DNA from 3 places in the Mesorhizobium sp. M0306 genome. Region 2 is predicted to be linked to each of the others. Evidence: predicted binding sites of a transcription regulator. Region 2 holds the regulator's gene; each other region holds the start of a gene.
What was found. Region 2 encodes LexA, which represses DNA repair genes until DNA is damaged. Its sites were predicted from a motif close to TGTTCNNNNTGTGTTCNG; they were not measured.
Positions count from the first base shown of each region.

Region 1 (10,069 bases), on a different contig from region 2:
AGAAAGCGTGAAGTCCAGACCGTCACTGAAAGCCGGCTATCGCGGGATCAGTTGGCCGATGACCCGGTGATTGCCGTCGATTTGACGGAGCGGATATTACAGGCGGCCGACAACGACAGGATCCTCTGCCTCGTCGTGGCAACGGAGCAGCTGGAAGCCGAACGCGTCGAGAAAGCGGAGCCCAAGGAGACCAGGATTGCCGCTAGTTTCGTCCGGGACTTTGAGGTGATGCTGCTCGTTCTTTATGCGGCCTACGCCCTCGCTGTGCTGGGTGCGACCGCTTTCGTTTTGCTGGAACTGGGCCATGTTCTGTAGGCCGGCAACGCGACGGCGCCCGATTGTCGCTGTTTGACGGGATACATAGGGCGCGGACCACAATCCGCTCGAGGTTTGGAAAGCAGCCGGCCACGTTGCGTCGGCAGCCCCACCCTGGCGTACAGCAAGAGGCGTTTTCGCCCCCGCTGGCGCTAATTTGGGCTCTCGCTTCGTGGCATCTTGCCAATTTGTGGAACGAGGCTGCCCCTCGCGGGTTTTTCTATTAGAGGGACGTTAAAGAAGGAGGTAGCTATGAAGAAGCTCCTGCTTGCCTCGGTGATCGCCATCGCCTCGGCGGCTTCCGTGATCGGCCCGGCGAATGCCGGCGGCAGCGTCACGATCGGCATCGGCAGCGGCTATGACGACGACTATTATTATCGCCACCATCGGTATTCCGATTACGACGATGAGTACGTCCCCCGTTACCGCTATGATGTCTACGACGAGGACTACAGGCCGCGCTACCGGTACCACCGGCGCTGCCACACCGAAGTCATCAAGCACTGGCGTCATCACCACCGGATCATCGAAAGAATCCGTGTCTGCCGTCGTTGACGGATCGATCCGGCCGGTAGTACCGGCCGGATCGGCGGGGCTCCTCATCTCGGCTTGCGCATCAGCATCATGCCGTAATGCACGGCCAATATGTCGAGCCCGATCTTGAGCAGTTTCACCACCACGTCGCGCGGCTCGCCGGCTTGGTCGGCCAGGCTTTTCACCGTTGCGTCGGCACAGCAGACCTTTTGCACGACGCCGGCGATCTCCCAATGGGCAAGCGCCCTGGTGGCCTCGGCATGGTCGCGGCCAGCGGACAGAATGTGTTCGGCGACGCCGCTGCCGGTGCGGCCGCCGTCGACGCGCTCGGCCCAGGCCATCGGCTTGGCGCTTGCCTCGGACGAGTCGCGAAAATCCTGGCGGTAGCGCATGCCTGCCTCGCGCTGCTGGCGCGACAACGAGGTGAGGCCGCTCAGCGGGTCGACGTTGCGCACCCGCACGATGCCGCCGGTCGCTGTGTGGCCATCATTGGAAACCTCGTAGAGGCGCGCGCCCTCCTGCGTCCCCTTGGCCAGCCGCTTGCGGCCGAACTGGTCGTCCTTCAGCGCGAAATCATGACCGATCTCCTTGCGGATGCGCACCTGCTCGGCCTCGCCTTTCGGCAATCTCGGTGGCCTGGCTTTGGCCTTTTGGGCGGTTTTGTTGCTCATCGGATCAGTCCTCCTGGGTTTTGGTCGTCGGGCTCTGGCGAACTTCCAGCCTCATAGAAGCGGGCTCAAATTGCTTCGGCCGGCAGCGTGCGCAGGAAGCGCGCCGCGTGATAGGCGCAGTAGCTTTTCGATGGCTTGGTGCGCAGTCCGCAGCACAGCATGTCCAAACCGGGCCGGCTGCCGGGGGCGTCGTTTTCCGCATCCTCCTGCAGCGTCGTGTCGAGCGGCGCGCGGCAGCGCTCGAACAGGCAATCGATGAAGCGCATGGCGGCGAAATGCGGCTGGCGGCCGCCGGCAGCGATCGGGCGCGGCGCCGGCATTTCAAGCGGCGCGCCATCGGTCCCGGTGATCCGAGCCGGACCCGGCTGCCAGGCCGGCGGCGCCAGCCTGGCCGACAGCCTGGCGGGGCGGCAGCGTGGCTCGGCCTTCGGAGCCGCCTCCGCTTGACCTGCGGCATTTGATGGCTCAGGCGCCGAATTTCCGAGCCGTCCGCCCGACCGTCCGCCACACCGGCCCTTGGATCTGGCAAGGCCGATGGTGCGCAAACGGGCGGTGCGGTGGACGATGCCGATGATGGCCGCGCGTGAGAGCGGGCTACCACGCTGCGCACCGAGCCTGGTGGCGATCTTCGCGGCCGACAGTCCGCTCATCAGCCAGTTCTCGATTTGTTCCAGTTCCGAGGCGGAATAGCGGGCGGCCATGATGTTTTTTCCCTGCAAAGATGGTTGTGTGCGGCGCCGGCTTCGCCGGCCTCAGGCCCGAAAGCCGGTCAGCCTTCGCGTTGTCTGCTGCGATCGAGCTTCATCTCGGCCGCCTGCCTTGTTGCGCCGGACACTGCCTTGCCCGTCCGCTTGTCGAAGGCGATGACCGTGCCGTCTTCGGTGCGGATGCAGGAAACCGCGGCATCCGCATTGCCGGCCGGAAGGTAATTCGTGGCCGGAGCCGTGAGGGGAACGGCTCCGGCCGTTCCGGCCGCTTGCGCTGCCGGATCCGAGGCGCGGGCCTCGGGCATCGTCCCGGCCGGGGAGGAGGACAGCCGCGACGAAGGGGAAAGGGTTGGCACATGCATGGCCTTGGCGATCGTTTGCGGTACCGCCTCCAGGCGAGCGCTGCCGGCGCGCTGAAGGGCGGATTCGATGACCGATTGCTGGTGAAGCGACTTGTGCATGCCCACATAAGAGCATAACTCAAACAATAATGCAAGCGATTCTTGCATAGACGAAACCGAATCTTATGCCTCAGATGGAGCCATGGCGAAAACTGCACTGTCGATCAAGGTCGGAACGGCGATCCGCCGGGCGCGCAAGCAGCGCGGCCTGGTGATGCGCCACATTGCCGAGCACAACGACACCGACGTCGCTGCCGTCGGCAATTGGGAAACCGGGCGCAACCTGCCCAAGACCGAGAACCTTTTGAAGACCGCCGCTTTCCTGCGCGTCGACCCGGTGGCGCTCGGCAAGGGCGAGGTCGTCTTCCTCGAAGATGCCGGACCGGTCGCCGATGCCGAGATCGTCACCGATCCCGGCCCCCTGCCCGCTGGGCCAATGGACATCCAGCTTCTCGGCACCGCCGTCGGCGGCGACGATGGCGACTTCACCTTCAACGGCCAGCCGGCCGGCTATGTCCAGCGGCCGCCGGGGATCCGGCATCTGCGCAATGTGTTTGCGCTGCACGTGCTGAGCGATTCGATGGTGCCGCGCTACGAGCCCGGCGAGATGATCTATTGCGGCGGCCGCGAAGCGCTGCCCGGCGACCATGTGGTGATCGAGACGCTGCCCGAGGAGAACGAGCAAAACGGCAAGGCCTTCATCAAGAAGCTGGTCAAGCGCACCGCTGCCGAGTTGATCGTCGAACAGTACAACCCGCCGAAGACGCTGACCTTCAACCGCTACGCCATCAAGAACGTCTTCCGCGTCATCCCGCTCAAGGAATTGCTGGGGTATTGAGGAGGCGCTTGTTGCCTTCTCCCGAGAGAAGCAGGGCAATCGCAAGTAGGCAAGCGCCCCCCTCACCCGGAATGCCAACCGAATTGCGAAGGGCAATTCGGGCAATCCGACCTCTCCCCGAGGGGAGAGGAGGTCGCCAGCGTTGATGCCAGGCTCTTCTCCCAGCGGGGAGAAGGTGGCCGCCCGCGGGTCTTGCCTCCGGCAAGCCCGAGGCCAGGCTCCGCGGCCGGATGAGGGGGACCCCATATGCGATAGCCCGCCCTGAGGAGGGACCGGCGCCCTCCCCTCAAGCCCGCCTCGACTGCTCCAGCTCTCGACCGTTGAGCAGGCGCGCCTCGGCGCGGGTCCGTTGCCGGTCGTCGATGAAGGCGGCCTGGATCGAGACCGCGGCGCCCGGCAGGCCGTCGGCCCGGCAGGCCTTGCAGATCAGGCGCCCCGAAAGTGCGGCCAGCGGTGTCTCCGGCATCACCCCATGCCGCTTGAGCTCGGCCGGCTTCCACCACCTGTTGCGTCCGCAGTCGATGCACTCGACGGCAATCGAGACAACATCGGCGATCGTCGCTTCCTTGCCTGCCAATGCCATGGCCATCCCCATCGTTGTTCCTGCTTTGTTCGCATCATTATCGGTTTTCCAAGCGGAGTCGAGTCGGTTCCGCTTACACCAACATGAAAGTTTCGCTTGTTCGATTATTTGAGTTATGCTTATATCTGGTGCGGACTGGAATCGGCGCGAGCAACAGAACCGCAGCCGGCCGGCAGCAAGGGAATGACGATGGACCCAGCCCAGTTCGCCCATGCATGCGGCTATAGCGGCGACAGCCCGGCCATGCTTGCCGCTTTCGTGGCCATCCGCCAGCACGGCATCCGCAAGGCACGCCAGGGTCATCGCCAGCGCAAGGCGGCGATTGACCAGATGAAGCCGAGCCGCGCTCTGTTCCTGGCGGCGATCCGCCCGGCGCAGTCAGCCGAGGAGGCACTCGAGGACACCGCCCGCTTCCTGTCGATGTTCCGCAACATGCCGCGCTGGCGGCAGGAAAGGCGCGCCGCCGACCTCACCCGGGCCAGGCAGCAGCGCCTCTTCGCCCGCTTCTTCCGCCGCTACGGCCACCGCCTCTGGGCGCTCGAGGCCACCTGAAGGCGTGCGGGCCTCCCTTGCAAGTCAAAACGGATATTGCGATCGCCGACACCGCGCCGTATGTCTCCGCGCGATGAGCGAGATCGAATTCCGTCGCGCGCAGGCGCCCGACCTGCCGGCGATCGTTGCAATGCTTGCCGACGATGTGCTCGGCGCAGACCGGGAAGACCCGTCCACGCCGCTTGCGTCATCCTATCTCGATGCCTTCAGCGCAATCGATGCCGATCCCAACCAGTTGCTGGCCGTCGCCGTCGAGGCCGGGCAAGTGGTCGGTACGCTGCAGCTCAGCTTCCTTCCAGGAATTTCGAGGAAAGGCGCCTGGCGCGGCCAGATAGAAGGCGTTCGCATCGCCCGGCAATGGCGCTCTCGCGGCGTCGGCAAGCTGATGGTCGAATGGGCGATTGAAACGTGCCGTTCGCGCAATTGCAGCTTCGTCCAGCTCACCACGGACAAAGGTCGACGGGAGGCGCACGCTTTTTACGAGCGCCTCGGTTTCACCGCCAGTCATCTCGGCTACAAGATGGCGCTGTAGATCGTGGCAGTAGGCGCCGTCGGCAAAGCTGCCGATTTCCCCCGCGGGGGAAATTGGATGTCTCTTCGACTTTCGCCAACTACCTGGAACGCAGGCAGACAGAGAGGCAGCGCAAACCTGAAGCGATTGCCCTCCGCGCTGCTTGACAATCCGCCGGCAATGTTCTCTTTATGTTCTCATCATAACTCGAGACAATGCGGCGTTCGAACCGCCGCGGGCGAACGGGCCGGATGGAAGCCAACATCCTCCACGCGGATCTGGATGCCTTCTATGCCTCGGTCGAACAATTGCTCGATCCGGCCTTGCGCGGCAAGCCGATTGCCGTCGGCGGCGGGGTAGTGCTTGCCGCATCCTATGAAGCCAAGGCGTTCGGCGTGCGCGGCGGCATGCCGGGACGGCGAGCGCGGGAACTCTGCCCGCAACTCATTTTCGTCGGCGGCCATTTCAAGGACTATCAGCGGCTGGGCGATGCGGCCATCAAGGTGCTCGGCGATTTCACGCCGGTGGTCGAGCGGATTTCCATTGACGAGGCCTTTGCCGACGTCGCCGGCTGCACCCATCTGTTCGGCTCGCCGGCCGAGATCGCCGGCAAGATCCGCCGCCGCGTGCGGGCCGAGCTCGGTTTGCCGATCTCGGTCGGCGTAGCCCGCACCAAGCATCTGGCCAAGATCGCCTCACAGGTCGCAAAGCCCGACGGGCTGGTGGTGGTCGACCCGCGCCACGAGCTGGAGTTCCTGCACCACCTGCCGGTCGAGCTGATGTGGGGCGTCGGCCCGGTCACCAGGGAGCGGCTGGCCGGCATCGGCGTCAACACCATCGGCGAGCTGGCCAAGACCAACAGTGGCGCGCTGGAGCGCCTGCTCGGGCCGGCTGCCGGAGAAAAACTCAACGCGCTGGCGTGGAACCGCGATCCGCGCAAGCTCGAGACGCAGCGCCGGGCGCGCTCGGCCGGCGCGCAATCGGCGCTTGGCCGAAAACCGGCCGAGGAGCAGGTCTTCGTGCCCGCTTTGCTGCATTTGGCCGACAGGGTCGCCACAAGATTGCGGGCGAAATCCCGGCCCGGCCGCACCGTCACGGTTCGCGTCCGCTTTGCCGATTTGCGATCGGTGACGCGCTCGATCACGCTCGACCAGCCGATATCGGCAACCGCCATGCTGGCCGAGATCGCCGAGGCGCTGGTGCGCAAGGTGCTTATCGATCATCCGCATGAAAAGACCATCTCGCTGCTGGCGATCGCCGTATCGCATCTGGAGCAGCATGCCGGCCTGCAACTGGAACTGCCGCTCGGGCTCGACGACGACCGCCGCCGCCCCGGCACCAGGAAGGGCGCGGCGCGCTGGACCGCAGATCGCGCCGTCGACAAGATCCGCGACCGCTTCGGCTGGGAGGCGGTCGGCTACGCCTCGGTCGCGCTCGGACTACGGCGGTCGGTTCCCGATGCCTTTCGCGAACTGGCCGAAAAGGAATTGTGAGCCGGCCTGGCCGGGGCAGTGCGATACACTTTGCGTCAGGAGGGATCGTTTCCTGCAAACGCGACATTCGAGGCGGCCCTGGTCGTCAGACCAAAAGCGTTGCGCTGCCCCAGGCGATCAGGGCGATGCCGGCCGCCCGGCCAACCCACTGGCCGACAGGAAACACCGGTTCGACCAGAACCCACGAAGGTCCCGAAATGACCCAGAAGCGGGCGTTCGGCAGCGATCCGAGCAGCAACGATTTGGCAGGACCGGAAATCGGCATGGAATGCTGCAATCATCATCATGTCCCGTCCAAGTTGTGGACACTTCCTTCTCAAAGGCGCACTCTTGGCATGCGAAACGCGAGCCAGAGTTTCGTCCAACGCTTCACATGCCTGACTTGCGTCGGTGATTGTCTGACCTATGCGGATACTTCCGGATGGGCAGACCTCACATTGTGTCGCCTATCCGTGATCAGGCTACGGCCTAAGGCACGTTGCAGCCTGTTCCGGATCAACTGGGAGGTAAACAACATGCCTGATTTTCAGCGCAGAGAACTTCTTGTTCAAGGAAGCGCGGCTCTTGCCGCAATTGCTGCTCTCTATACCTCGCGTCGGGCTTACGCCTTTCCAACACGGCCGAGCGAGGAAGTTATTCCGTGGCTGGATCAGCCGACCAAAAATCCCGATCCGGTGGGTATCCAGAAGCAGCTTGTCTGGGAGGATTTGGACAGCTGGATAACGCCAAACGACAAGTTCTTCAGCATCTCGCATTTCAACCGACCAACGATCGACGAGAAGACATGGTCGATGGAGATCGGAGGCCTGGTCAAGAAGCCCTTGGAGTTAACGCTCGCCGACATCAAGGCGCGACCGCGGCAGGAGGTCGTTTTCACAGTGGAATGCTCGGGCAACCACGGATTTCCCTTTTTCACCGGCGGCATCGGCAATGCCCGTTGGGCAGGGACGCCGCTCGCCCCGATCCTCGAGGAAGCCGGTGTTCTGGAGAAGGGCATCGAGGTCGTCTTTTTCGGTACCGACACAGGCGAGATCCCGATACGCGACGTAAAGATGAAGCAGAACTTCGCTCGTAGCATGTCGCTCGCCGACGCGATGAACCCCGACAATCTCCTCTGCTATGAAATGAATGGAGCCGCCTTGCCGGCGCCCAATGGCTTCCCGGTACGGCTTATTGCTCCAGGCTGGTACGGGATTGCCAACGTCAAGTGGCTAAAGCGCATCGAGGTTCGAGATACGCGGTTCATGAGCGTTCTGATGGCCCGTGACTATGTCACCATCCGGGAGGAGGACCACAACGGCGAGACCGTATGGGCCGAGACTTCAGTCGGGCGAGCGCTGATAAAGTCCGCGCCTGCGAAGGTTACCCGGAAAGACTCAGATTACCGCATCGTTGGGGCAGCCTGGGGGGCGCCGATCGACCGGGTCGAAGTGCAAATCGATCAGGGGCCTTGGGCACCAGCGACCATTGACCACAGTGAGGAGGCAGAACACGCCTGGAAAATCTGGTCCCTGGCTTGGGCAAATCCCTCTCCTGGAGAACACACGGTGACCTCGCGCGCGGTCAGCACCACGGGACAAATTCAACCGGCGATGGACGATCCCTTGATTGCCAAGAAACACACATACTGGGAAAGCAATGGCCAGGTGACGCGCCGCGTGCGTATCGGCTAGAGTATTTTGCAGCCAAATGGAATCATTTGGCGTCCGCATAAATGCGGCAAAACAGATAGTTAGAGCGGGTTACCGGTTCCAGAGAACCGGAACCACTCTAAGAACTTGCTGCCGTGTGGCAATTGCGTTTGGGTCACCCAGGAGGAGGCTGCCTGATCCGAAAGCTCGCACCGCTCTATATCGAGCATGACGGGTGTAGGCCGTAGATCCTCTTCGCGACGATACCGCTCCCGAAATCGGGAGCGGAGCCCTTCAGCTTAGTGATCGAGGCGATGGCAGACTTGTCCGGTGGCGCAACCTTGGCCATGTCGCCTTCGCGCGCCATTTCCGCACCATTTCCAGCCCTCTGCTCACCTCTCCACGGCCCTGATCTCCGCATCGACCAGGCACCAGGGCGCATAGCGGAAGTCGCGGATCTGGATGACCTCCTCGCCCGCCCATTCGACCAGCATGAAGCCGCGCACGGCGCCGTCGGCCGCTTGCGGGTCGCGGATGAGGATCGCCGGCCGGCCGTCGACGAAGCCGAGCGACAATGTCCAGTCTTTGATACGGTCGTAATTGCCGAAATAGGTCGACGCCTGGGCCTTGCCGCGCAGGCGGACGCGGTTGACGACATCGAGCCGGACGTCCTCGGCGATCAGTGCCCTGACCGCGTCGAAGTCGCGCGCGTTGAACAGGTCGACATAGCGCCGCAGCCGGCGCTCGTCGTCGGCGTCGAGCCTCGGGGCGAGCGCCTGCTCGGGCTGCAGCGCCAGCAGCTTGAGCTGCGCCCGCCCGCGATGCAGTGCCGCCTTGGTGGCGGCGAGCGTCGCGCCGGTCACTTCGCAGGTCTCGTGCAGGCTGAGGCCGAGCACGTCGACCAGGATCACGGCGCTGCGCTGCGGCACCGAAAGCTGCATGAAGGAGCGCAGGCCGGTCTGGGCGGCGAGCCGGCTGTCGGCGCTGCCGGAAGGATCCTCGATCACGCTCATGTCGGCCTCGGTCATGCGCGACCTTTCCCGATTGCGCCGCCGCAGGTGATCCTGCGCGGCATTGTGGGCGATACGAAACAGCCATTGCTCCGGCCGTTCGACCATGGCGCCCCCGTCGATCGCCTGCAGCGCCTTGATCAGCACCTCCTGGACGATGTCCTCGCCGTCGATCACCGAGCCGGCCATGCGCGCGCAGTAGCGATGCAGCCTTGGCCGCAACCCGACGAGCATCGCCTCCAAAGTCGCCCTGTTCATTTTCGGCGTAGCATCCCGTTTCTGCGCGAGCGGCATGGCAGGCGCTATCCCGCCTTGTGATCCGCCAGCATACGGTAATTGCCGACGACTTTGACAGGCGATCGCATTGCCGGGGTCGAACGGCGTTCGGCGTGGTTTTCCGCAAATGCCTTGAAGGCGGCAAGCCCGGTCAGCGCCGACGAATCGCCGTCCTGGCCGACGATGTGGACGAACGAGCCGTCGTCCAGCTCGAGCACGAGATAGCGCACCGTCGGCGGTGCAGCCTCGCCCAGCGCTTCGAACACTTTTTCGACCAGCGCGCGATTATCTTCCAGGTCGGCTTGGTTCACACCGTATCGAATGAGCGCGTAGTCCATTGTCGTCTCCTGATTGGTTGGTATGAACGAAGGACGACCGGCTGCGCTGAAAAGATTCTCCTTGCCGAAGAATCTTTTCGGTTGCCCGCATCGTCTTTCCCGCGTGGGCGGCTGCGCGGCAGCCATCAAGCAGGAGAGACGAATCATGCATATCCAGTTTGCCGAGCTTCCGGTATTCGACCAGGATCGAGCCAAGGCGTTCTACACCA
Region 1 is NZ_JAMYRY010000033.1:36,635-46,703, reverse strand. It holds gene NKI95_RS29255 (hypothetical protein) at 52-315, shown strand; gene NKI95_RS29250 (hypothetical protein) at 568-870, shown strand; gene NKI95_RS29245 (DUF6456 domain-containing protein) at 915-1,520, opposite strand; gene NKI95_RS29240 (GcrA cell cycle regulator) at 1,586-2,221, opposite strand; gene NKI95_RS29235 (hypothetical protein) at 2,290-2,688, opposite strand; gene NKI95_RS29230 (XRE family transcriptional regulator) at 2,771-3,466, shown strand; gene NKI95_RS29225 (hypothetical protein) at 3,753-4,049, opposite strand; gene NKI95_RS29220 (hypothetical protein) at 4,233-4,601, shown strand; gene NKI95_RS29215 (GNAT family N-acetyltransferase) at 4,675-5,133, shown strand; gene dinB (DNA polymerase IV) at 5,364-6,605, shown strand; gene NKI95_RS29205 (hypothetical protein) at 6,691-6,870, opposite strand; gene NKI95_RS29200 (sulfite oxidase) at 7,121-8,278, shown strand; gene NKI95_RS29195 (sigma-70 family RNA polymerase sigma factor) at 8,629-9,504, opposite strand; gene NKI95_RS29190 (hypothetical protein) at 9,549-10,007, opposite strand; gene NKI95_RS29185 (VOC family protein) at 10,006-10,069, shown strand, end outside.
Region 1: dinB (DNA polymerase IV) is a predicted target of LexA. The motif match lies at 5,294-5,311, and genes of this name have one in related genera.

Region 2 (10,069 bases):
GCAGGGCGAAGCCAACATGGTCGATGTCGGCGACAAGGCTGAGACGGTGCGCACGGCAGTCGCCGAGGGCTTCGTGTCGATGCGGTCCGAGACGCTGGACATGATCCTCGCCGGCGATGCCAAGAAGGGCGACGTGCTCGGCACCGCGCGCATTGCCGGCATCATGGCGGCCAAGAAAACGCATGAACTGATCCCGCTTTGCCATCCGCTGCTGCTGACCAGGATATCTGTCGATATCGAGCCGGACGCAGCTTTGCCCGGCCTGAAGGTGACAGCATTGACCCGCGTCACCGGCAAGACCGGCGTTGAAATGGAGGCCCTGAGCGCCGTCTCGGTCGCTTGCCTGACCATCTACGACATGGCCAAGGCGGTCGACCGCGCCATGGTCATCTCCGGCATCAGGCTGGTTGAAAAGACCGGCGGCAAATCCGGCGACTACAAGATCACCGGAGATGGGGCCACCGAGGCAGGCCGCTAATGGCGCTGGTCCCAGTTGCCGAGGCGCTCGAGCGCCTGCTGGACGGCGCAGCAGCGCTGCCGGGCGAACGCGTCGCGCTGCTGGATGCCGCCGACCGCGTGCTGGCGGAGCCTGTTGTGGCGCTCCGCACCCAGCCGCCGTTCAACGCCTCCGCCATGGACGGCTATGCCGTGCGGGCGGCCGATATCGCGTCCGTACCAGCAAGGCTTTCGGTGGTCGGCGTGGCGCCGGCCGGACGCGGCTTTACCGGATCGGTGCAGCAGCGGCAGGCCGTGCGCATCTTTACCGGCGCGCCGCTTCCCGAAGGCGCCGACACCGTCGTCATCCAGGAGAACGTCCGCGATCTCGGCGGCGGCAGCGTCGAAGTGACGGAGCCGACGGTGCAGGGGCGAAACATCCGCCGCCTCGGGCTCGATTTCGCCAAGGGCGATGTCCTACTGCCCAACGGCCGCCTGCTCGATCCGGCGGCCTTGTCGCTGGCGGCATCGGCCAACCACCCCGAGGTCGGCGTGGTCAAGCGGCCGGTGGTCGCCATTATCGCCACCGGCGACGAATTGCTGCCGCCGGGCAGCGAGCTTGGCCCCGACCAGATCATCTCCTCCAACGCCTATGGTGTCGCCGCTGCCGCACAGTCGGTCGGTGCGCGCGCGCTCGACCTTGGCATCGCGCCGGACCGCAGGGAGGCGATCGCTGCGCTGGTGGAAAAGGCCGTGAAGGTTGGCGCGAATGTCATCGTCACGCTGGGCGGTGCCTCGGTCGGTGACCACGACTTCGTCCATGACGTGCTGACCGGGCAAGGCATGACGCTCGATTTCTGGAAGATCGCCATGCGGCCGGGCAAGCCGCTGATGTTCGGGCGGCTGGGCGACATTCGCTGCATCGGCCTGCCCGGCAATCCGGTGGCGAGTCTGGTCTGCACTCAGCTCTTCCTGAAGCCGCTGCTGGCGCGGCTCGGCGGCCGCGCCTTTCAGCAGGATATACGTCGGGCACGGCTCGGTGCTGCCATGCCGGCCAACGATCTCAGGCAAGATTATGTGCGGGCTGTTGTCACAGACGACGCCGGTACGCTCGTGGCGACGCCATTCGGCATCCAGGACTCCTCGATGCTGAAAATGCTGGCCGATGCCAACGGGCTGATCGTCCGCGCGCCGTTCGCGCCCGCCGCGGCGGCGGGCTCCCTCTGCGACGTGCTGATGCTACGCTGAACCTGCCTCACTCCGAGATCAAGGTCCGGGTCAGCGGATGGTCTGGATCGGCCAAACCGTCGATGATGTTGAAATGATGCCGGTCAGGCTCGACCACCGAGCTGGTCGCGGCACCCAGGCCGATCCAGATGTTGGCCAGCAACGCGCTCTGGCGCAGGAATTCGGCGCGCTCGCCGCCGCCGGCCCAGCAGGTCAGGCGGGCCTTGTCCATCGGGCGCAGCAGCACCGGACTTTCGGCCTGCGCCTCGGCCTCATCGATCGCCAGCGTCTCGTTCATGCCGGTGCGCATGATCGGGCGCAAATCATGCACCCCCGAGATCGACAGCACATGACGAACGCGCCGGACCACTTCGGGCGCCAGCGGCGTCGTCGCCGTAACCATCCGGCTAACAAGATGGCCGCCGGCCGAGTGTCCGGTCAGCATCAGCGGCCCTGCGACCATCGCCGCCGCCTTGCCGATCGCCGCGCCGACTTCTTTGACGATGCCGCCAATGCGTATCTGCGGACAGAGAGTGTAGGACGGCATCGCCACCGCATAGCCGCGATCAACAGGGCCAGTGGCAAGATGCGACCAGAAACTCTTGTCGAATGCCATCCAATAGCCGCCATGAACGAACACCACGAGTCCCTTGGGCTTGATGGCCGGCAGGAAAAGATCGAGCCGGTTGCGTGGGTTATCGCCATAGGCCATGTCGAGCCGCGCCCTGCCCTCGGTCGAAAGCACGTTGCGGAAAACCCGCGCGGGCTCGATCCAGGCCGCCGGCCAGCGATCGCTGCCGGCTATGTTGGCGCCGTTGGTATAGGCGTTGTCCCAATCGGCAATGTGACGTTCGAACACCCTGCGCCCTCCCCTGGCAATATGGCCTTGCAACGTAGCCGTAAGCATCGCTCGGCGCGTCGTCGCCAGCCTCACGATTCCAGCTCTCGCATCAATCTCAAGTGACAGCCGCCTTGATGGCGAAGCGCGCATCCTTCCACGCACCGGTGCGCAGAATGTCCTCAAGCACTTCGACGGCCTGTCAGACATCGGCATAGCCGACATAGAGCGGGGTGAAGCCGAACCGCATGGTGGATGGCGCGCGAAAATCGCCGATCACGCCACGTTCAATCAGCGCGCGCATGATCTGGTAGCCATGCTCGTGCATGAATGAAATCTGGCTGCCGCGTTTTTCCCCGTCGCGCGTGCTTTCGAGCGTTAGCCCGTAAGCGCCGCACCTTGCCTCGACAAGCTCGATGAACAGATCGGCCAGCGCGATGCTCTTCTTGCGCACCGCCGTCATGTCGACATCGTTCCAGATGTCGAGCGCGCCCTTCAGCGTGCGCATCGACAGGACCGGCTGCGTGCCGCACAGAAACCGGCGGATGCCGGTGCCGGCCGCATAGCCTGGCTCGAAGGCGAAGGGCCGTGCATGGCCCCACCAGCCGGTGAGCGGCTGCTGGATGTCGGCAAGATGCCGCTCAGCCGCATAGATGAAGGCAGGCGCGCCCGGTCCGCCATTCAGATATTTGTAGGTGCAGCCAACGGCAAAATCGGCGTTTGCCTTGTCGAGCTCGACTGGCATCGCGCCGGCGGTGTGGCAGAGATCCCAGACGATCATCGCCCCGGCCTCCTGGGCCCTGCGCGTCAGCCCCGGCATGTCGCGCAGTTCGCCCGACTTGTAGTTGACGTGGTTGACCAGCACCACGGCAGTGCGTTCGTCGATCAGCTCTTCGATGGTCGGCGCGTCGACCCCCGAGAGGCGCAGCAGCGTATCTTTTCGCGTCGAAACCACACCTTCAGCCATGTAAAGGTCTGTCGGAAAGCTATCGCCCTCGGCGACGATGACCCGCCGCTGCGGACGCATGGCCATGGCGGCGTGCAGCAGCTTGTAGATGTTGACCGACGTCGTGTCGCAGACCACCGTCTGGCCGGTCGCGGCACCGATCAGGCGCCCGAGCTGGTCGCCAAGTTCAAGCGGCATGTTGAACCAGCCGGCCGTGTTCCATGCGCGGATGAGATCATGCGACCATTCCTCGGTCGCGGCCTTGTACAGTTCATCGAAAGCGGCACGTGAAGCAGCTCCTAGCGAATTGCCGTCGAGATAGATCACTCCTTGCGGCAACACAAAACGGTCGCGCATCGCGCGCAGCGGATCTGCGGCATCCATCGCCTTTATGGCCGCGAGATCGGGAATTCCTGTCATGATTTGCCTGCTCCCCCAAAGATTCAACGCAACGCCGGACACGCATCGACTGTTCTTCCATTACCGGGTAGCGCGCAGCAAGGCTCCACCAGCGAGAAGCAGCCTGACCAGGCGGTGGAAACCCGGAGTTAACCCGAGGTTGGCGTTTTGAGTTCGTTTCGTTCACGGTGCATTGACCAAACCGCACAGTCGATACGGGTTCAATTCCGTGCCCTTTTGCCGACCGACGGCCGATGCCAGTGGCGCCTTCTAGGAAGCCAGAAGGGCGCAAACGACAGCAGAATCAAGGCGATGAGGCTCGCGGCGGGTGAAAATGCGGCATTCCGGTAGGGGCGTGGTTTGTTTCCCGAGCCTTAACGCATTCATTAAACTTTAAACAGTTGCGGAACACAACTGGAACAGATAGTGTTTGTTCTGGGTTTGTTTTTCTGATTCTGTTGGGGGTCGCTATGCTGACACGCAAACAACACGAACTGCTTATGTTCATCCACGAAAGGTTGAAGGAAAGCGGTATTCCGCCCTCCTTCGACGAGATGAAGGAAGCGCTCGACCTGGCTTCCAAATCGGGAATCCATCGGCTGATAACGGCGCTGGAGGAGCGCGGCTTCATTCGCCGTTTGCCCAACCGGGCCCGTGCGCTGGAGGTGCTGCGCCTGCCTGACTCGATCGCCCCCGGCCTCAATGCGGCACGCAAGTTCTCGCCGAGTGTCATCCAGGGCAGTCTTGGGCAAGGTGCCCCTCGGCAGGGCAAGCCGACATCGTCGCGCGTCCCTGCAGCCGGCAATGACGACGATGTCGTCGCCGCCGTTTCGATCCCGGTGATGGGCCGCATCGCCGCCGGTGTGCCGATCGACGCCATCCAGCACCAGACGCATTCGATTTCGGTGCCGCCGGATATGATCATGGGCGGCGAGCATTATGCGCTCGAGGTCAAAGGCGATTCGATGATCGAGGCTGGCATTTTCGACGGCGACACGGTGATCATCCGCAATGCCGATACGGCGAGCCCCGGTGAGATCGTGGTGGCACTGGTCGACGAGGAGGAAGCGACGCTGAAGCGGTTCCGCCGCAAGGGCGCCTCGATCGCCCTGGAAGCCGCCAATCCGGCCTACGAGACGCGCATCTTCGGACCAGACAGGGTCAAGGTGCAAGGCAAGCTCGTCGGACTGATCCGCCGCTACTGAGCTCCGCCCTTGGCGCCGGCTTTGGGTTTGTCGGCCCTGCGGTATGGCGGCAGGCCCCGCGCCGCGCGTGAAAATTTCCGCTGCACGTGCCAGGGCCGGTATGATTTTTCGACGGCAAAGCGGATTTCGGCGCGTGTTGCCGCTTGTGGATCGAAATAGACGGCCGCACTTCCCGCGCGCGCCAGTTGCCGTTTGGTGACGACGAGGACCAGCCGGTCGTAGTAGCAGGGATTATGGGCGGTGGCGTCGTCGATGACGATCAAGCTGGCAAAGGCGCAGGCTGGCCGTGCAGTATCGCGGTCCTTGGCTTGCGCGATGATCGCGCCGGATGGATGCCTGGCAAGGCAGAGGCCGTCCGTGCAAATGAACGGTATGCCCGGCGGTAGGTCGGCCGGATCGGCAATGTCGAATTGCGGATCGTTCTTTCCAGGTGTTTCCGGCGCGACGATAGCCTCTGATGTGAGCGCGCGTTTCCAGTTGTCGATGGTGAACTCATTCGGGCGTGCCCGGTTGACCGCGAGTTCACCGCTGCCGATCGGCAGCGCGACCAGCCGTGCGTCCTCCGAGATCAATACATCGGGTACGCGCGTCTGCGTTGTCGTTAGCAAGCCGGCGAGCGCAAAAGGAAGTGCCGCGAGCCGCAACCAGGTCGTCGCCATGCTGGCAATGACGAGGGCGATCGTCACCAAAAGGACGGATCTCAGCGAAATCAGCCCGACCGCATCGATCGGCGAGCGCTCGGAGATCCACCCGGACAGGGCGATCATCGCCGTCAGCCCCTTGCCCATCACGTAGAGGAAAGGCCCATCCGCGCCGAACGGCATCGCCAGCGCACTGAGGACGGCGAAGGGCATGACGACCAGTGAGACGATAGGCATGATGGCCAGATTGGCGAACAGGCTGAGCGGCGCCACGCGCTGGAAATGCCATATGGCGAAAAGCGCCGTGGCGCTCCCTGCAATGATCGAGGTCATCGCCAGGCCGCCCATGCCCAGCAGGACCTTTCGAGTGGCAAAGCGTAGCGGCGACCGCCGGGGCGGCGGCGTGGTGGCCCTGCCGGCGCGGTAATCAGACCAGCCTGCATAGGCGCCGACAAGGGCCGCCGTCGCGGCGAAGGACATCTGGAAGCTCGGACCGACCACCTCGTGCGGCGACACCAGAATGACGGCGATGGCCGAGATCGCCAGGTTGCGCATGGTGAGCGCGGTCCGGTCGAACAGCACGGCGATAAGCATCACCGCCAGCATGATGAAGCTGCGTTCGGCCGCTACCACAATGCCGGAAAAGACGAGGTAGGCCGCAATCGAAAAAAGCGCGGCGGCCGCGGCATATTTCTTGACCGGCCGTCGCGATGAGAAATCGGGAAACAGCGCAAAGGCGCCGCGTAGCAGCGCCATGATGGTGCCGGCGACCAACGCCATATGCAGCCCCGAGATGGAGATGATGTGGTAGATGCCTGTGCGCCGCATCGCTTCGTTGATCTCCTCGGGAATGCCGGCGCGCACGCCGACGATTAGCGCAGCAGCAATCTCGCCCTCGGCGCCGCCGATGCGGCTGCGGATATGGTCGGCGATGGATTCGCGCGCGTCTTCGATCGCGGAAGAAAGCCGCGCGGCAAGCGGCATGCTGCCCGACGACACGACTTTCGGATTGCCGAGAAAAAAGCCGCTGCCGCCGATACCGGCGAAATAGCTGTCGAAGGAGAAATCATAGCTGTCGGGCCGCACCGGCCCGGTCGGCGGCAGCAGCCGCACATAGCCGGCGATCTCGGAACCGGCGGTCAGCTCAGCCGGTATCTTCATCGCCGAAACGCGGACCCGTTCCGGCATGTAGCGCAGTGTCGGCCTGGCGGTTGAGATCACATCGATCGTCAGCCTGATGCGGCCGCTCGCCATGGGCTCGTACGATACGACGCGACCGGTCAGCCGCGTCGAGATTTCGGAACCGAGCATATGCGTCCCGACACGCCAGGTCTCGAACTTGGCGGCAAGCACGCCAAGCGCGCAGAGCAACGCCACCATGAAGCACAGGCGCGTCCTGGGCCATGACCGCGAGACGACCGCACAAAGGGCTGCCAAGGCGACGATAGCTATCGGCTGTGGGAAGGCCAGCTCGGCCGCCATCGCGAAATACACGACCACCCCGCATGCGAGGAACACCGGCACCAGCAGGAAGGCGACGCCGCGGTCGAGTTCCAGGCCGGCCGCCGAGGTTACGCTGTTGCGGATACGGGACGGTGACGGAAGGCGGAAACGCCGGCGTAGGCGCACGATGGACTCGACCGCGGGCACGGGAACCGTTGCAGGGTCGCTGGCCGGCAGCGACGGAGCATCGAAGCGCGGAGCGGGCAGCAATGCCGGTGTCGGCAGGACAGGCAGGGGAGCGGCAAACAGCAAGCGTTCGCTGACGCCGCTACCAGCGTCCTCGCCCTCGCCCGCACCACGGCCTCGCACAGCCATCGGGTCTGCCCCTTGCGCCCTCGACCTCCTATGCTACATGAACGCGCAATGCGCGAAAGTCCGCAAACCCACTTCCTTCGCCCGCCTGAGAGTACCATGCCCGATAAGGTCGTCACCCGTTTTGCCCCCTCGCCCACCGGCTATCTGCACATTGGCGGCGCGCGCACGGCGCTGTTCAACTGGCTGTATGCCAAGCACACAGGCGGCACGATGCTGCTGCGCATCGAGGACACCGACCGCGAGCGCTCCACCGATGCGGCAACCGCGGCCATTCTCGACGGGCTTTCCTGGCTTGGCCTGACATGGGACGGCGAGCCGGTGTCGCAGTTCGAGCGTGCGCCGCGCCATCGCGAGGTGGCCGAGGAGCTCGTTCGCATAGGCAAGGCCTATTATTGTTATGCGACGCCTGCCGAGCTGGAAGCAATGCGCGAGAGCGCACGGGCCAAGGGGCTGCCTCCCCGCTATGATGGACGCTGGCGCGACCGCGACCCGTCGGAGGCGCCGGCCGGCGCCAAGGGGGCGATCCGCATCAAGGCGCCGACAGGCGGCGAGACGGTGGTGCATGACCGCGTCCAGGGCGACGTGCGCTTTCCCAACAAGGATCTCGACGATTTCATTATTCTGCGCTCGGACGGCAATCCAACCTACATGCATGCCGTCGTCGTCGACGATCACGACATGGGCATCACCCACATCATCCGCGGCGACGATCATTTGACCAACGCCGCACGCCAGACCGTAATCTACCAGGCCATGGGCTGGGAGGTGCCGTCGATGTCGCATATCCCGTTGATCCACGGTGCCGACGGCGCCAAGCTGTCGAAGCGGCACGGTGCGCTTGGCGTCGAGGCCTATCGCGCCATGGGCTACCTGCCGGAGGCGCTGCTCAACTATCTGGCGAGGCTTGGCTGGAGCCACGGCGACGATGAGATCATGTCGATCGCCGACATGATCTCATGGTTCGACATTGGCGACGTCAACAAGGGCGCCGCCCGTTTCGACTTCGCCAAGCTCGAAGCGCTCAACGGCGTGCACATGCGCCGCATGAACGAGGCAGCGCTGCTCGACGTCTTCATCGCCACTCTGCCCTATCTAGAAGGCGGCCCGGCAATCGCCGCGCGCCTCGACGACAGACGCAAGGCGCAACTGCTTGCCGCTTTGCCGGGCCTGAAGGAGCGCGCCAAGACGCTGGTCGAACTTGTTGAAGGGGCTGCATTCCTGTTCGTCGAGCGGCCGCTTCCGGTCGACGAGAAGGCGGCGGCGCTGCTCAGCGGTGAGGCGCGCGCGATCCTGCGGGGCGCTCATGCGGCACTAGCGACGGTTTCGGACTGGTCTGCCGCCTCAGCGGAAGCCGCGATCCGCGACTATGCGCAGGCCGGCGGCCATAAACTCGGCTCCGTGGCCCAACCTTTGCGCGCCGCGCTCACTGGCAAAAGTACCTCGCCAGGTGTCTTTGATGTGCTTGCCGTGCTGGGCCGCGAGGAAAGCCTGGGGCGGATCGCTGATCAAATCGATTAGCAAACTGGCCCAAGAAGATTGGCATTGAAAGGTGCGTTTCGCAGTGCAACATTGGGTCTTGGCCTAATCTGGCGCGCAGATTCAATTGCGGGCGCAAATGTGCGTGTTCCGATGCTTTTGACGTGTTGGGTTCAGATATTTTGCCTTTGCCGGCCTGAGGAAACAAAAAGGAGTTTGCTATGACCGAACCTGCGACAAAAATGGAATTTGGCGGCAAAACCCAGGCATCGACGGCAAAGCTGGAACTCGGCGGCAAAACCCATGAATTCAAGATACGAAGTGGTTCGGTAGGACCTGACGTCATCGACATCGGTTCGCTCTACAACACCACCGGCGTCTTTACCTACGATCCCGGCTTTACGTCGACGGCGAGCTGCGAGTCGGAAATCACCTTCATCGATGGCGATGCCGGCATTCTCTTGCACCGCGGCTACCCGATCGACCAATTGGCCGAGCACGGCGACTTCCTCGAAGTCTGCTATCTCTTGCTCTATGGTGAACTACCGACCAAGGCGCAGAAGGACGATTTCGACTACCGGGTGACGCGCCACACCATGGTGCATGAGCAGATGTCGCGCTTTTTCACCGGCTTCCGCCGTGATGCGCATCCGATGGCGGTGATGTGCGGCGTGGTCGGCGCGCTGTCGGCCTTCTATCACGATTCCACCGACATCTCGGACCCTTATCAACGCATGGTCGCCTCAATGCGGCTGATCGCCAAGATGCCGACGATCGCGGCGATGGCCTATAAATACCACATCGGCCAGCCGTTCATTTATCCGAAGAACGAGCTGAATTTCGCAGCCAACTTCCTGCATATGTGCTTCGCCGTGCCTTGCGAGGAATACAAGATCAATCCGGTGCTGGCGCGCGCGATGGAGCGCATCTTCATCCTGCACGCCGATCACGAACAGAACGCCTCGACTTCGACCGTCCGCCTGGCCGGCTCATCGGGCGCCAATCCCTTTGCCTGTATCGCTGCCGGTATCGCCTGCCTGTGGGGTCCCGCACATGGCGGCGCCAACGAGGCAGCCCTGAACAT
Region 2 is NZ_JAMYRY010000037.1:32,788-42,856, forward strand. It holds gene moaC (cyclic pyranopterin monophosphate synthase MoaC) at 1-478, shown strand, start outside; gene NKI95_RS30330 (molybdopterin molybdotransferase MoeA) at 478-1,683, shown strand; gene NKI95_RS30335 (hormone-sensitive lipase) at 1,691-2,521, opposite strand; partial or broken gene kynU (kynureninase) at 2,619-3,866, opposite strand; gene lexA (transcriptional repressor LexA) at 4,316-5,050, shown strand; gene NKI95_RS30350 (ComEC/Rec2 family competence protein) at 5,044-7,509, opposite strand; gene gltX (glutamate--tRNA ligase) at 7,606-9,027, shown strand; gene gltA (citrate synthase) at 9,207-10,069, shown strand, end outside.

Region 3 (10,069 bases), on a different contig from region 2:
CCGCATGGATGGCCGGCTGGCGGTGCGCACCGGCGTGCCGGAGCGTCTGGCGGCTGGACTGACCGGCGCCGAAGCCAAGCTTTACGAGCTGATCGGTGCCGTGCCGCAGGCTCTCGACAGATTGCTGACCTCGAATGCCCAGAACGCCACCTTGAACCGGCTGGTGTCGCGCGGGCTGGTGCATGTCGCCGGCTTCACACCGTCGGACGCCGCGCATGTGCTGGGCAGGCAGGCCAATTGGGATCCGGCGGCGGCGCGTCTGGGTGCCGAGCTGTTCGCGCGCAGGCGTGACGGCCGCGGCCAGTTCATCGCCGCCTCGCCGGAGGCGATCTCGGAACGGGTGCTGACCGCGCTGACCCGCCTGTCGGCGGAAGTCATCCTCGAAACCGCCTTTGCCGAGGACGGGCTGGATGGCGCGGCGACCGTCGCCCATGCCCTGGTCCAGCGCGCCGTCGACGCGCATCCCGGCATCGCCCGCCTCAGCGTCGCGCTCGACCGTCCGGTGATCGGCCTCGGCGCCTCGGCGCCACTGCATTATGCCGGGCTGGCCGAGCTTGTCGGCAATCGATGCGTGGTGCCGGAGGATACCGACGTCGCCAACGCGCTCGGCGCGGTCGTCGGCCAGGTCCGGGTCTCGGCCGAGGCGCGGGTCAGCCAGCCCAAGGAAGGGCTGTTCCGCGTTGCCTCCGGCGAAAGTGTACGCGATTTCAACGACGAGGCGGCGGCGATCGCCGCAGCGGAGAAAGATGTGCGGGCGATTGCCGCCGGGCGGGCGAAGGACGCCGGCACCGACAGCGCCGAGATCGAAGTCGCCAGCGAGTTCCGCGTCTCCACCGTAGAGGGCCAGCGCATGTTCATCGAGGCGCATGTCGTGGCGGTCGCGTCAGGACGGCCAAGGATTGCGGTGTGAGCGCGTAATCTCCCCCCTCGAGGGGGAGATGTCGCCGATGGCGACAGTGGGGGGCGCCGCGCATGAAGCGCGACCCCTTCTTTGCACCACATGGCGTCGCACTCCACGCGAGGCGCCCCCCTCTGGCCTGCCGGCCATCTCCCCCTCGAGGGGGGAGATCGGCAGCGAAAACGCCCTACCTTCACCCTAAGCCGAATTGACCCTGCCACCGTGACATGCCAAAGGCCCGGCCTAGCCTTCGTCTGGAGAAGCCCTGATGACCGATCGCGTCGAGATCGCCGGATTGCGGATTGCCCGCGAGCTTCATGATTTCGTCGCGAACCAGGCGCTGCCGGGCACCGGCATCGAGGCGGAGGCATTCTGGGGCGGCTTTTCGGCGATCGTCCATGAACTCTCGCCAAAAAACCGGGCGCTGCTCGAAAAGCGCGATGCCATGCAGGACAAGCTCGACCGCTGGTATCGCGACAATGGCGCGCCCGTCGACATGGAGGCCTACAAGACGTTCCTCCGCGAGATCGGCTATCTCCTGCCCGAGGGGCCGGCCTTCAGCGTGACCACTGAAAATGTCGACCCGGAAATCGCTTCGGTCGCAGGGCCGCAGCTGGTGGTGCCGGTGATGAACGCGCGTTATGCGCTGAATGCAGCCAATGCGCGCTGGGGTTCGCTGTACGATGCGCTCTACGGCACCGATGCCATCCCGGAAACGGACGGCGCCGAGCGAGGCAACAAATTCAATCCGGTGCGCGGTGCCAAGGTCGTCACCTGGGTGAAAAGCTTCTTCGACGAGGCGGTGCCGCTCACGACAGGCAAATGGGCGGGGGTGAACGGGCTTTCGGTCGCCAACGGCCTGTTGCGGCTGGGCGAGGGTGCCGGCGCCACCACGCTTGCCGACCTCAAGCAGTTTGCCGGCTATCGCGGCGATGCCGCCAACCCCGAAGCCGTCCTTTTGGTCAAGAACGGCCTGCACATCGAAATCGTTGTCGACCACAACAACCAGATCGGCCGCACCGATCCGGCCGGCATTGCCGATGTCGTGCTGGAATCGGCGCTGACCACCATCCAGGACTGCGAGGATTCGGTCGCTGCAGTAGATGCCCAGGACAAGGTGCTTGTCTACCGCAACTGGCTCGGCCTGATGAAGGGCGACTTGGCGGAAGAGATCACCAAGGCCGGCAAGAGTTTTGTCCGAAGGCTCAATCCCGACCGTACTTACACTGCGCCGGATGGCGGCTCGCTGACCTTGCCCGGCCGCTCGCTGATGCTGGTCAGGAATGTCGGCCACCTCATGACCAATCCGGCGATCCTCGACCGCGAGGGCAACGAGGTGCCGGAAGGCATCATGGATGCGGCGCTGACGGCGCTGATCGCGCTGCATGACATCGGCCCGAAGGGGCGCCGCGCCAACTCACGCGCGGGCTCTATGTACATCGTAAAGCCCAAGATGCACGGGCCCGACGAAGTCGCCTTCGCCGTCGAGATTTTCGACCGCGTCGAAGCGCTGCTCGGCACGGCCAAAAACACCATCAAGATGGGCATCATGGACGAGGAGCGGCGCACCACCGTCAACCTCAAGGAGGCGATCCGCGCCGCCAGGGACCGCATCGTCTTCATCAACACCGGCTTCCTCGACCGCACCGGTGACGAAATCCACACCTCGATGGAAGCCGGCCCGATGATCCGCAAGGGCGACATGAAGCAGGCCGCCTGGATTGCCGCCTACGAAGCCTGGAACGTCGACATCGGGCTGGAATGCGGATTGGCCGGCCACGCCCAGATCGGCAAGGGCATGTGGGCGATGCCCGACCTGATGGCGGCGATGCTGGCCGAGAAAATCGCGCACCCCAAGGCCGGCGCCAACACCGCCTGGGTGCCCTCGCCGACGGCGGCAACCCTGCACGCCACGCACTACCACAAGGTCGATGTCCAGGCCGTGCAGAAGGCGCTGAAAAGCCGGCCCAAGGCGAAGCTGGACGACATATTGTCGATGCCGGTCGCGGTGCGGCCAAACTGGTCGCCTGAAGACATCCAGAAGGAACTCGACAACAACGCGCAAGGCATTCTGGGCTATGTCGTGCGCTGGATCGACCAGGGCGTCGGCTGCTCGAAAGTGCCAGATATAAATGACGTTGGCCTGATGGAGGATCGCGCCACGCTGCGCATCTCCTCGCAGCACATCGCCAACTGGCTGCATCACGGCGTCTGCACGCCCGAGCAGGTGATGGAAACGATGAAGCGCATGGCGGCGATCGTCGACCACCAGAACGAAGGCGATCCGCTCTACCGGCCGATGGCGCCGGATTTCGACAATTCCATCGCCTTCCTCGCCGCCTGTGACCTCGTCTTCAAGGGCCGCGTCCAGCCCAACGGCTACACCGAGCCGGTGCTGCACGCGCGGCGGCTGGAATTGAAGGCAAGGCAGGGCACCTGAAGCGAAGCCGCGGGAGCCGGCGTCCCCCTCCCCCTTGAGGGGGAGGGGGGCCCGAAGGGCCGGGAGGGGTCCTGCAAGAAGTGCGCCGACTCCCATTCCGGCGACAAGAACGGGAACGAGGATTGTCTTAGCGACCGATACTCGGTGCCATCTTGATCGGCCGCATATGCGCAGACGCCGCATGTGGCGTAGACGTTAAAGCCAGAGCACGTCACCGGCGACCCCACCCGGCCGCTTCGCGGCCACCCTCCCCTCGAGGGGGAGGGAAACCTACGCCGCTTGTGCCATCCGTTCCGAGCTCATGCGGTAGGAAATCGCTTCGGCCAGATGGATGCGGCCGACCGTCTCGCTGGCCTCGAGATCGGCCAGTGTCCGCGCCACCTTCAAGACGCGGTGATAGGCCCGCGCGGAAAAGCCAAGCTTTTCGCTGGCATCCCTGAGCAGCGACAGGCCGGCGGCATCGGGCATGGCAATCTCCTCGATGACTGACGGCGAGCAATGCGCGTTGGTGGTGGAGGAGGTCGCGCCGAGCCGCTCGAAGCGCTCGCGCTGGATCGTCCGCGCCCGTGCTACGCGAAGTGCCACGGCTGCACTCTTCTCCGCCCGGTCCGGCCGGATCAGATCGCTGGCCGAAACCGCCGGCACCTCGATCCTGAGATCGATGCGATCGAGCAGCGGGCCGGAAATGCGCGCCTGGTAGTCGGTGCGGCAGCGGTCGCCGCGCAGGCAGCGATAGCCCGGCTCGCCGGCCATGCCGCAGCGGCACGGGTTCATCGCCGCAACCAGCTGGATGCGCGCCGGATAAGTGACGCGATGATTCGCCCGCGCGATCATGCAGTCGCCGGTCTCCAGCGGCTGGCGCAGCGCATCGAGCGCCTGCGGCGAGAATTCGGGAAACTCGTCGAGGAACAGCACGCCGTGATGGGCGAGCGAGGCCTCGCCCGGCCGCACGCGCAGGCCGCCGCCGACCATCGCCGCCATCGAGGCTGAATGATGCGGCGCCCGAAACGGCCGTCGGTCGGTGAGCTTGCCTTCGCCGAGCTCGCCGGCCACAGACGCGATCATCGAGACTTCGAGCAATTCCCTCGGCGCCAGCGGCGGCAGGATCGATGGCAGCCGCTGCGCTAGCATCGATTTTCCCGACCCCGGCGGCCCGACCATCAAAAGATTGTGGCCGCCGGCGGCCGCCACCTCGAGCGCCCGCTTGGCGGTCTCCTGACCCTTGATGTCGGCAAGATCGGGCAGGTCGCGCGCCGAGGCGTGGATGCCGGCTTCCGGCCGCGACAGAACCTGCGTGCCGCGAAAATGATTGGCGATTGCGATCAGGCTGCGCGGCGCCAATATGTCGAAATCCTTGCCGGCCCAGGCCGCTTCCGGCCCGCAGGCGAACGGGCAGATCAGGCCCTTGCCTTCGGCATTGGCGCCGATCGCCGCCGGCAACGCGCCGGCCACCGCGGCAATGGTGCCGTCGAGCGATAATTCACCAAGCACGACATAGCCGGCCAGCATGTCGCCCGGAATGGCGCCGAGCGCCGCCATCAGGCCGAGCGCGATCGGCAGATCGTAATGGCTGCCTTCCTTGGGCAGGTCGGCCGGCGCCAGATTGACGGTGACCTTCTTCGACGGCATCGACAGGCCGGATGCATGAAGTGCTGCCTGTACCCGCTCGCGGCTTTCGGCTACCGCCTTGTCGGCAAGGCCGACGATGTGCATGTTGACCTTGCCCGGCGCGATCATCACCTGCACGTCGACCGGCACGGCCTCGATGCCCTGGAAAGCAACCGTGCGAATCCGCGCCACCATGTCTTCACCCCGGGTGCAGGCCTTGCCCCAAGCCTTTGCGATCATGCCGCGAACGGCGTCACCGGAGACAACCACAGATTTCCGGCTAAGGCAAGAACATTTGGGGAACGGGCGTTCGTGAAAGCAATGAACTCGGCCTGACAATGCAGGCGACCGCAGCGAGGCAGGGCTCGTCGCTCACGGTGCGCGCCGAACAAGCAGCTCCGCACGAAAGGAGCGGGCGCATGTATTTTAGCAATCGCTTATAATCGAGCGCCAAATGAGGTATAAACCCGATAGCGGTTCCGGCGATCGCAACGTCAGGCTCCGCGTCGAATACAGGGAGGTTGACATGGCTGATAGTGCAATGAACGTCACGAAGTTTGCTTCCAAGTCTCACAACACACCGGATGAAGTTCGAGCGCCCGATAAGACGCGCGTCGAAGTGGTGCGGCTCCCCGGGTTTACTCTCGGGCGGCTCAATATGGAACCGGGATGGAAATGGTCCGAGTGTGTGAAGCCGGTCGTCAAGACGGACAGCTGTCAGGTGTCGCATGTCGGCTACGTCGTATCCGGAGCCATCACCGTCAGAATGAATGACGGGACGCAGAAAACTTTCGAGCAAGGCACGTCCTACACAATTCCGCCCGGCCACGACGCCTGGGTGGAAGGCAATGAACGCTTTGTATGCATCGAAGTCATGAGCGCCGAGCAGTACGCCAAACCAGCGTAGGCAACGGGATCTATTTTCTCCGCTTCTCCTCCACCGCATCCCAGAACAGGCTGGCGATGTCGGCGCCCCCAAAACGCTGCACTTCGCGTATGCCGGTCGGCGACGTCACGTTGATCTCGGTCATATAGTCGCCGATGACGTCGATGCCGACCAGGATGAAGCCGCGCTCCTTCAGCGAGGGGCCGATGCGGGCGCAGATCTCGCGTTCGCGTTCCGTCAGCTCCGTCTTTTCGGCGCGGCCGCCGACATGCATGTTGGAGCGCGAATCATGCTCGGCCGGCACGCGGTTGATGGCGCCGACCGGCTCGCCGTCGATCAGGATGATGCGCTTGTCGCCAGCCCGCACCTCCTTGAGGTAGCGCTGCACGATGTAGGGCTCGCGGAACATCTGACCGAACATTTCGAGCAGCGAGGCGAGGTTGCGGTCGGCCTCATGCAGATGGAAGATGCCGGCGCCGCCATTGCCGTAGAGCGGCTTGACGATGATATCGCCGAACTCCTTGCGGAAGGCTGCGACCTCGAGCGGGTCCTTGGTGATCAGCGTGTCCGGCATCAGGTCGGGAAATTCGGTGACGAAGATCTTTTCCGGGCTGTTGCGCACCCAGGCCGGATCGTTGACCACCAGCGTCTTCGGATGGATGCACTCGAGGATATGCGTGGTGGTGATGTAGTTCATGTCGAACGGCGGATCCTGCCGCAAAAGGATGACGTCCATTTCCGAAAGGTCGGTGCGGACTTCTTCGCCCAGCGAATAATGGTTGCCCTTCTCGTCGCGGACCTGCATCGCCTCGATACGGGCAAACACCTTGCCGTCGCGCAGCGACAGCCGGTCGGGCGTGTAGTGGAACAACTGGTGGCCGCGCCGCTGCGCTTCCAGCGACAGCGCAAACGACGTGTCGCCGGCAATCGACACGGTGGAGATGTGGTCCATCTGGACGGCGACTTTCAGGGGCATGGCAGCTCTCCGGCGCAGTTGGAGCGATCCACTTGGATGCACAAAGTACGCTCCAACACTTTGAATCCATGCATCGTGCTTTCCGAAAGTCGATTCCGATTTTCGCGCCGATGCATCGACGACAGCGATATAAGGAAATCGGCGGCTTCTGCCAATCGGCCAAGGTCATGATGAGGCTACGCTTCGCTTGGCGCAGATCGCAACGCGATGGGCCTTCAGCGGTCGAAGACCAGCTTGGAATAGCCGACGAAGGACAGCGCCATGGCAACCAGCGAGGCGACCGCAAGGGCTATGAGCGGCGACACCATCGGCAGCGCGAACAACATGGCGCAATAGACGAGATAATTGACGACGCTGGTGGCAATGCCGACGCCGCCGTAGCGTGCGCCCTCTTGCGCGACGCCGCGGCTGGAAGGCGAGAAGGTCAGGTGGCGATTGATCAGCCAGGTGACGGACAGGGCAAAACCGATCGAAATGATGCGAGCCGCGAAGGGGCCAAGCGGCGCTATCGCCAACACCAGCCAAAGCGCCGCCGCGTCGGCGACGAAGCCGATGCCGCCGGCGACAATGAAGCGGGCGAGGCGTCCCATTTAGGGCTCTAAGCCGCCCGCGGGGTCTTGCGCGGTCCGGCCTTCAAAGTCGCGAGCGCACTTGCGCGTTCGCGTTCGACGCGGCCGGAAGGCATCGACACATAGAAGATGCGCTTCTGCTCGGCCCGGCCGCGCGACACCGAATCGAGGATTACCCCGGTCACCGCCGCCAGCATCGACAGCAGCAGCAGCCCGACGGACAGCACCCAGGTCGGCATGCGCGGCACAAGTCCGGTTTCGGCGAACTCGATCAGCACCGGCGCCATCAGAAACAGGCTTGATGCCAGGAAGAACACCGAAAAAGCGCCGAAGAAACGCAGCGGCTGCGTCTCCTTCATCAGCATGGCGAACATCCACAGGATCTTCGCGCCGTCGCGAAAGGTCGACAGCTTCGACGAGGAGCCTTCCGGCCGGCGGCCATAGTCGAGTCCGATCTCGCTGACCGGCAATTTGAGCTGCGAGGCGTGCACCGACATTTCGGTCTCGATCTCGAAGCCGCCGGAAACGGCAGGAAAACTCTTGACGAAGCGCCTGGTGAAGGCGCGGTAACCCGAGAAGATATCGGTAAAGTCCGAGCCGAACAGCCGCTTGTAGAGGCTGTTGAAGATGCGGTTGCCGAAGGCGTGGCCTGTCCTGCCGGCATCGTCGGCGACCCCGCGCCTCGTGCCCACCACCATGTCGGAGCGCTCGGTCAGCAGCGTGTTGATCAGTTGCGGCGCGTCCTCCGGCGCATATGTGCCGTCGCCGTCGGCCATCAGGTAGATGTCGGCCTCGATGTCGGCGAACATGCGGCGCACGACATTGCCTTTGCCCTGGCGCGGCTCGCGCACCACGATAGCGCCGGCGGCGCGGGCTCGGAGCGCTGTCAGGTCGCGCGAATTGTTGTCGTAGACATAGATCGCGGCGGAAGGCAGCGTTTCGCGAAAGCGCCGCACCACTTCGCCGATCGTCAGCTCCTCATTGTAGCAAGGCAGCAGCACGGCGATGCTCGGCTCATGGCGCACTTCTTGTGGCATTTTTCGTCTCCGGATGCCCTGTGAGGCCCCTGACCGCAAACGCCGGCCTCGCTCGGGCGGCTTTACTATTTATTGAAGCTGTTAAGGCTAGGTTTAAACCACCCCGTATTCCTTCCAAAGGCCCTGATATGAGCACAGCCGACGATGGCGCCTCCAGTTGGAGGTCCGATATCGCGCTGGCGCTGCTTGCCACATTGCTGGCGCTGGCCGTCAATGCCTTTGCCGGCTTCCCGGAACTGACCAATGCCGGAGGCGACAACGACAATCTGCTGCGCCTTGTCGAAGTTCGCGACATGCTGGCCGGCCAAGGCTGGTTCGATCTGCACCAGTACAGGATGGGCCTGGAAGGCGGTTTCGTCATGCACTGGTCGCGGCTGGTCGATGCGCCGATCGCCGCCATCATCATCGCCGTATCGGCCCTGACCGGCAGCGCGGCCCTTGCCGAGAATGTGGCTCAAGTGCTGTGGCCGGCGCTGCTTTTCTGCCTGACCGTATTTTTCACCGCCCGCGCCGCGCGTAGCTTTGCCGGCTACGGCGCCGTCCTGCCGGCTGTCGTCGTCGGCGCCGCCGCACTGCATTTCCTCGGCATTTTTTCGCCTGGCGCGCTCGATCACCACAATGTCCAGCTGATGCTGAGCATGGCCAGCCTGAGCCTGTTGCTTGAAGCGCCATTGCGCAAGCCGGCAGCATTGCTCTCCGGCCTATGCGCCGGGCTGATGCTGGCTGTCGGCATGGAAACCGCGCCTTACGTCGCCACCATCGGCGCCTCTGTCGCCATGCTGTTTGCCCTCGACGCCAATGGCGAGAGGTCGATCGCCAGGGATTTCGGCCTCGGCTTTGCCGGCGTCTCCGCCCTCGTCTTTGTCGCCACCATTGCGCCATCCGCTTGGGGTCAGGCGCAATGCGACGCCTTTTCGACCGTGCAGTTCGTCGTCGCAGCGATTGCCGGAACCGGCCTTGCGGCCATAGCGTCGATCGAGCCCGCAGGCCGCACGCGCCAACGGCGCATCGCCTCACTTGGCCTGCTTGCCCTGCTATTGGGCGCTTTCGTCGTCTTGGTGTTCCCACAATGCCTGGCAGCCCCCTATGCCAACCTCGATCCGCGCCTCAAGGAGCTATGGCTTGATCACATCGACGAGGCGCAGTCGCTGTTCAAACTGCTCGCCGAGGATCCGGCCGAGGTGGTGGCGCGCTATGCCACGCCGCTCATTGCGCTCGTGCTGATGGCGCTTCGCCTTGGCCACGGCTGGCGACGGCAGGACAGCCTTGTCGGCGCGCTGCTTGTCGTGGCCTTCATCGTCAGCGCCTGGCAGGTGCGCGGTTCGACATTCTCGATCGCCTTCGCCGTCATCCCGCTTGCCGCCTGGATTGCCAAATGGCGTCAACGGGCTGAGGCCAGCCCGTCGCGTGGTGTGGCGCTGCGTATGGCTGCCGTCTGGCTGGTTTCGGTGAATGCGGTCTGGACTGGGGCTGCCGCGGCGACCTCGGTAGCCTTCGACGACAGCAACACGACGGCCGATAACGGCGACGGCACCGATGTCGCTTGCCAGCGCATGGCCTCCTTTGCGGCACTCGGCCGCCTGCCCGGCACCACGGTGCTGGCAATTTCCAATCTCGGATCGCCGATCCTGGCCTATTCCGGACATCGCGTCTTC
Region 3 is NZ_JAMYRY010000004.1:130,563-140,631, forward strand. It holds gene NKI95_RS09250 (hydantoinase/oxoprolinase N-terminal domain-containing protein) at 1-910, shown strand, start outside; gene NKI95_RS09255 (malate synthase G) at 1,167-3,338, shown strand; gene NKI95_RS09260 (YifB family Mg chelatase-like AAA ATPase) at 3,609-5,141, opposite strand; gene NKI95_RS09265 (cupin domain-containing protein) at 5,473-5,853, shown strand; gene gshB (glutathione synthase) at 5,864-6,808, opposite strand; gene NKI95_RS09275 (GtrA family protein) at 7,024-7,398, opposite strand; gene NKI95_RS09280 (glycosyltransferase) at 7,407-8,414, opposite strand; gene NKI95_RS09285 (GtrA family protein) at 8,543-10,069, shown strand, end outside.
Region 3: NKI95_RS09260 (YifB family Mg chelatase-like AAA ATPase) is a predicted target of LexA. The motif match lies at 5,234-5,251, and genes of this name have one in related genera.